Regions from separate parts of the Bradyrhizobium sp. CCBAU 51745 genome, predicted to be linked through region 1. Evidence: riboswitches for the same ligand, from Rfam matches in the RefSeq annotation. Region 1 holds a riboswitch; the other holds the start of a gene.

Region 1 (3,414 bases):
CGACGCCGATGCCGCGCGACTTCAGCGCGTCCTGCGTCAGGTCCAGCGGGAAACCATAGGTGTCGTACAGCGTGAAGGCGACGTCGCCGTCGAACATGTCGCCCTTCTTCAAGGACGCGCTCTTCTCGTCCAGAATCGCCAAGCCGCGCGAAAGCGTCTTGCGGAAGCGCGTCTCTTCCAGCCGCAGCGTTTCCTCGATCAAATTCTCCGCGCGCATCAAATCGGGATAGGCCTGGCCCATCTCACGGACCAGCGCCCAGACCAGCCGATGCATCAGCGGCTCTTTCGCACCCAGAAGCTGCGCATGGCGCATGGCGCGGCGCATGATCCGGCGCAGCACATAGCCGCGGCCTTCATTGGAAGGCAGCACGCCATCGGCGACCAGGAAGGCCGAGGAGCGCAAATGGTCGGCGATGACGCGGAACGAGGCCGCGTTCTGCTCGGTCGGCCCGCTGCCCAGCGCCGACGACGTCGCGTCGATCAGATGGCGGAACAAATCGGTCTCGAACACGCTGTCGACGCCCTGCAGGATGCAGGCCATGCGCTCCAGGCCCATACCGGTGTCGATCGAGGGGCGCGGCAGATTCACGCGCTCCTCCTTCGTCACCTGCTCATATTGCATGAACACCAGGTTCCAGAATTCGAGGAAGCGGTCGCCATCCTCTTCCGGCGAGCCGGGAGGGCCGCCCCAGATATGGTCGCCGCGGTCGATGAAGATTTCCGAGCACGGGCCGCAGGGGCCGGTGTCGCCCATCGCCCAGAAATTGTCCGAGGTCGGGATGCGGATGATGCGGTCGTCGGAGAAGCCGGCGATCTTCTTCCACAGCCCGTGCGCCTCGTCGTCGGTGTGGTAGACGGTGACGAGCAGCTTGTCCTTCTTCAGGCCGAAATCCTCAGTGATGAGCTTCCAGGCCAGCTCGATCGCGCGCTCCTTGAAATAGTCGCCGAACGAGAAGTTGCCGAGCATCTCGAAGAAGGTGAGATGGCGTGCGGTATAGCCGACATTGTCGAGGTCGTTGTGCTTGCCGCCGGCGCGCACGCATTTCTGCGACGTGGTGGCGCGCTGGTAAGGCCGCTTCTCGACGCCGGTGAAGACGTTCTTGAACTGCACCATGCCGGCATTGGTGAACATCAACGTCGGATCGTTGCGCGGCACCAATGGCGAGGACGACACGATCTCGTGGCCGTTCTCGGCAAAGAAGTTCAGAAAGGTCGACCTGATCTCGTTGACGCCGCTCATGTTCATCCAATCGGGTGTGCTGGAGCATGATCCGGAAAAGTGTGAAGCGGTTTTCCGGAAAGATCATGCTCAAACAAAGAGCTAAAGCGCGATGACTCTCAGCGCGCTTTAGGACCCGCCAATTTGCCATCCAAACCTGGCGATTTGGGCTGATATCTGCGGGCCAAAGCGCTTTTAGACAAGGCCTGCTTTCCTGTCCAGAAACTGTGCAGAGAGATCAGAGGGTTGCCGCAGTCGCGTCATCCCCTGCAATCCCGTTGAAAGCCGATAGTCCTGCGTTGACAGGCTTGGCTGGCCTGTGGTCTTTACCCATCTATATCGTACGGCCACGTCGGGAGAGACCGGCATTGGGTGCCGGCGCCGAAGGAGCAACCGCCCCGGAAACTCTCAGGCAAAAGGACCGCGTGGCTTTGACGACATCTGGAAAGAGGCGCTAGCGGGCTTAAGACCCGGATAGCGTCCGCCGACGGGATAATACTCTCAGGCACAGCGACAGATGGGGCTTCGACTGGTTTGTCTCGGGGAATCGTCCCCGGGGAACCGCCGAGGGCCCCTGTGATGTCCGTGCGTGACGACAAAGACTCCCTGAAACGTACCCCTCTTTACGACCTGCACCTGACCCTTGGCGGCAAGATGGTGCCGTTTGCGGGCTATGACATGCCCGTGCAGTACCCCGCGGGGGTGCTGAAAGAGCACCTCCATACCCGCAATTCCGCCGGCCTGTTCGACGTCTCCCATATGGGCCAGATCGCCCTCCGGCCAAAGTCGGGCAAGGTCGAGGACGCCGCCCGCGCGCTGGAGCGGCTGGTGCCGCAGGACATCGTGGCGATCGCACCTGGCCGCCAGCGCTACGCCCAGTTCACCAATCCGGACGGCGGCATTCTCGATGATCTGATGGTCGCCAATTTCGGCGACCATTTGTTCCTGGTGGTCAACGCCGCCTGCAAGGCCGAGGACGAGGCGCACCTGCGCGCGCATCTCTCCGATACCTGTGTCATCGATTCGCTCGCCGATCGCGCGCTGATTGCGTTGCAGGGCCCGAAGGCGGAGTCGGCGCTGACGAAATTATGTGCAGCAGCGCCGGCCATGAAGTTCATGGATGCCGGCCCGCATATTGTTGCCGGCCTCGCCTGTTTCGTCTCACGCTCCGGCTACACCGGCGAGGACGGGTTCGAGATTTCAGTGCCTGCGGCGGATGCCGAACGTCTGGCGAAGACGCTGCTGGAAAATCCTGACGTGATGCCGATCGGCCTTGGCGCCCGCGACAGCCTGCGGCTGGAAGCCGGGCTCTGCCTCTACGGCCACGACATCGACACCGCGACGACGCCGGTCGAAGCCGCGCTGGAATGGTCGGTGCAGAAGAGCCGCCGCAGCGGCGGCGCGCGAGCCGGCGGTTTTCCCGGCGCTGAAAAGATCCTCGCGCATTTCGATCACGGCGCATCCCGCCGCCGAGTCGGCCTGCGGCCCGACGGCCGCGCGCCCGTGCGCGAGGGCGCACTGTTGTTTGCCGATAGCGAAGGTGGCGAGCCGATTGGAAAGGTCACTTCGGGCGGCTTCGGCCCGAGCCTGAACGCGCCTGTTGCGATGGGCTACGTGCCCACGCGTCTGAGCGCGCTCGACACAAAGCTCTTTGCGGAAGTGCGCGGGCAACGCCTCCCCCTCGCCGTCGCCGCCATGCCCTTCGTGAAAAACACCTACAAACGCTGAGGACTAAGATAATGACCACGACGCTGTACACCTCCGACCATGAATGGCTCGCGATCGACGGCGATGTCGCCACCGTCGGCATCACCGATTACGCGCAGTCCCAGCTCGGCGACGTCGTGTTCGTCGAACTGCCCAAGGTCGGCCGCAGCCTGAAGAAGGCGGAAGCTGCCGCCGTCGTGGAGTCGGTCAAGGCCGCCTCCGACGTCTACGCGCCGATCTCGGGCGAGGTGGTCGAGACCAACGACGCGCTCGCCGCCGAACCCGCGCTGGTGAACTCGGACGCGCAGACCAAGGCGTGGTTCTTCAAGATGAAGATTGCCGACAAGAGCGAGCTCGGCGGCCTGATGGATGAAGCCGCCTACAAGGCCCACACGGCGTGAGATGAAGCGAACTCTGACCTCATATTCGGTGTCATCGCCCGCGCAGGCGGGCGATCCAGTACGCCGCGGCCTATCGGCCCCAGCCGA
Region 2 (3,414 bases), on a different contig from region 1:
AAGGCGCTTTTAGCTTGTCGTGGTACACGATGCTTTGGATCCCGCCTACAATCGAATGCACGCAAGCTCTTAGGTCGACCAAACGGCTTTCCTGGTCATAGCCATCCGACACGAGCCAATGGTTTGGTAGGACGTGACTAGCCGCGATCGGGGGTCGATCGCGCGACTGCAATACCGCGTTCGTGAAGCTTGGCTCGAAGTGAACGCCTCCGATGCAGAGCACAGAGTGTACCGGTTCTTCAATGCGATCGAAAATTCGCAGTAGCGATCGCGCCAGCACTCGGGCCGCAAGAGGATTTGCCCAATCTTCGGGCGAGCTTCCGATCTCGATATCGACAGCCGACGGTCGCAGGTCAGCGAGACGGGTACCAGCATCACCGGCCTTGACGCCCGACCAATGAGTCGCTTCCAGGTAAGTGCGAAAGGAGTCAAGACCGGAACTGACCCGCTCGGCTTCGACCACTAAAAGAAGCCCCCGCGTAATCCGGGGGTCGATCGCGCTGAAGGTCCCCGTACCCAGATCGCCGGTCGTTTGAACCGAGAAGATCGCGTTTGGCGCATTAGCGCCCTCGTGCCAATTCACGATGCCAATAACGTTGGCATCGCCGAAGCTATCATTAAACATTGGCGCGTAGCGCGCATAGTCGTTACTTACGACCTCGTTCGTGGCCACGATCGAAATTCTAGCGTCATGCAAGCCAGCGACTTCGAGCACGGAGTGCCCATCGACTTCGAAACTCGTTGCAACAAGAGCGCATTCCGCCTTGAGAGCATCCAGAACGTGCCCCGCGACCGGGTCCTTTTCTCGATCGACGCAGAAGACAAAGACGGCATGTCTCATCGAGGTCCTCCGCCGAGTTCAAAGCAGGTCGAGAGCGTAGGACGTCTATCTTCAACTTGGCGCCCTCGTCTTTTCGACCTTCTCGGAAAACACCCTGCTCTTTGCCCGGAACTCCGAGCTTGCACGGCGAGAGCGGGCGGGCGGGTGGCGATTAACTCAAGCCCGAATAGCGTCACGGCGCCCCTCGCGAACTGAGTTCTGTTATGGGCTAGCCTGTTTGGCGTAGCCGCGAGCGGAAATCGCGCGAATTGAGAATGGCGGCAGCGGATCGCCGGACCAGCAGCGAACTTAACCTGGCTGCGCAACGAGCAAGAGCGAATCCTGCCGCCATATGCCAGAGACGTCGACGCAAGTGGTGTGAAGAGCCCCACATCGAGCAGAGCGGCCGCCTCAGACGTGCAGGCCTCCAATGTGGCTCGACTTTGAAAGAGATGCATGCCAGGCACAGCTTTGAAGGGTCCCACACCACCGCATATTTATTAGAGCGTCGCCACGCAAACATTGGGCGTTCTTTTGAGAATCATGCAGTATTTCTGCGCTGGTCTCCAAAAGCTCGCTGGAAACCAATGGAACATCCAGCGAATGCAATCATCGAAAAGAGAGATCAGCATACTATTAGGCAACGAACCACCTGCTAATCTGGGTGGGGAGCTAGAGCAAACATCGAGTTGTCGCTTAAGCCGCCGATTTTGGGATCCGACGATTCATCACGGCTTGACAGGTAGTGAGTACGTCTGAGAGTGTTATCGTGTCTGATGATGGTGTGCGGGAGAGCGCGATAAGCCTGCAAAGGCGTATCACCGCCGACGGAGCAACTCCCCAAGGAAACTCTCAGGCCCAGGACCGCACACTGAGGACGATCTGGAGAGAGGTGCCGGTCAGCACCCACCGAAGGGGACCGTGATCCACGAGGATTTGCGGACAAAGCTCTCAGGTGCACGGACAGATTTGGGGACGGAGACATGGCGAAGCCATTCACCGTTCGTTCAATCCTGTCCTGGAGCATACGATGAGCACGATCATCATAATCGGGTCCGGTATCACCGGAGTTACAACTGCCTATGCCCTAGCCCGCCGCGGCTATTCGGTTACAGTCTTTGATCGCCAGCGCTATCCGGCGATGGACACTTCGTTTGCGAACGGCGGCCAATTATCGGCAAGCAATGCCGAGGTCTGGAATAACGTCGCAACGATCGTAAAAGGCTTGAGGTGGATGCTGCGAAAAGACGCACCATTGTTGCTGAACCCAAGTCCCAGTTTTCACAAATATACTTGGCTGGCAGAGTTCGTAAGCCAGATTCGAAACTACCGCCAAAATACGATCGAAACGACGAAGCTAGCGATAGCCGCTCGCAAGCATCTTTTTGAGCTAGCCGATCGGGAGAGCATCGATTTCGACTTGGAGCGGCGAGGAATTTTGCACGTTTATTCGAGCAAGCCCGACTTCGATGCGGCCTCTCGAGTGAATCAGTTGCTGCTCAAAGGCGGATTGGATCGCCGTCCGGTGACGCCTTCTGAAATGCTTGCAATAGAGCCAGCTCTGCGCGATCAGTATTATGGTGGCTTCTTTACCCCCTCTGACTCAACCGGCGACATTCACAAGTTCACGCGCGGCCTCGCTGCGGCTTGCCAGCGAGGGGGCGTACGCTTCGTCTTCGATGCAGAGATCTGCGGCATGCGGTCCGACCGAGACGGTGTGATCGTACACTGGAAACGAGGTTCGTTGAAGGAAGAACTCAATGCCGAATGCGCAGTGGTTTGCGCGGGGGTCGGCAGCCGCCGCATTGCTTCAATGCTGGGGGACAACATAAACATTTATCCCGTCAAGGGGTACTCCATCACGGTAGAGCTGGGAGACGAAACGAGCCAAAAGGCTGCGCCTCGCGTCAGCTTGCTGGACGAGGCCACCAAGATCGTGACCAGCCGGTTAGGAGAAGATCGCTTCCGGGTTGCGGGGACCGCCGAGTTTAATGGCGAAAACCGCGACATCCGCTGGGACCGAATTCAACCCCTGATACGGTGGGTAGAGCGATCGTTTCCGGATGTGTCCACCGCGCAGGTGGTGCCATGGGCGGGCTTGCGTCCAATGACACCTAGCATGATGCCGAGGGTCGGCCGAGGCAAACGCCGGAATGTTTTCTACAACACCGGCCACGGCCATCTCGGCTGGACATTATCCGCTGTCACAGCTGAAATGATCGCTGATGTCATTATGACAGACCGCAGCAACACTCGGCTGAGCGCATCCGTGCCCTGATCCTGTTGAGTGGGTCCTGGTCCATGCTCCCGCCGATATCGCGGCGGGAGCATGTCGCTTGTGACAGCGCCGAAGCGGATTTGCAATCGCCTTCGAAGGGTGATGCGCCCCTCAGTGCCGGGCGACTTGGTTCCCGCAGTTCATTATTTAGGTAAGACGGACCACTTGACTCGTTGCTTCCGAAAGCCTCGGTACGACTCAGTTGTTGGAACTTTTCCCGAGTTGACGAGCCACAAGTGGGGCTGCATGAGCAATGTCATTTCTTAGCAACTCACGCCGCACACCCAGTGAAGTGCCGTCGCATTAAGGGCAGCTT

Evidence for each region. A riboswitch is a leader RNA that binds a small molecule or an ion and turns the genes downstream of it on or off. The one in region 1 is predicted to bind glycine.
Region 2: linked by a shared signal. The riboswitch ahead of XH98_RS21320 (D-amino acid dehydrogenase) and the one ahead of gcvT (glycine cleavage system aminomethyltransferase GcvT) in region 1 are both predicted to bind glycine.

What each region holds. Positions count from the first base shown of each region.
Region 1 covers NZ_LBJP01000004.1:191,799-195,212, forward strand. The annotation lists gene alaS (alanine--tRNA ligase) at 1-1,240, opposite strand, end outside; glycine riboswitch at 1,563-1,652, shown strand; gene gcvT (glycine cleavage system aminomethyltransferase GcvT) at 1,799-2,947, shown strand; gene gcvH (glycine cleavage system protein GcvH) at 2,959-3,327, shown strand.
Region 2 covers NZ_LBJP01000079.1:72,655-76,068, forward strand. The annotation lists gene XH98_RS21315 (D-aminoacyl-tRNA deacylase) at 1-841, opposite strand, end outside; glycine riboswitch at 1,598-1,697, shown strand; glycine riboswitch at 1,701-1,789, shown strand; gene XH98_RS21320 (D-amino acid dehydrogenase) at 1,851-3,098, shown strand.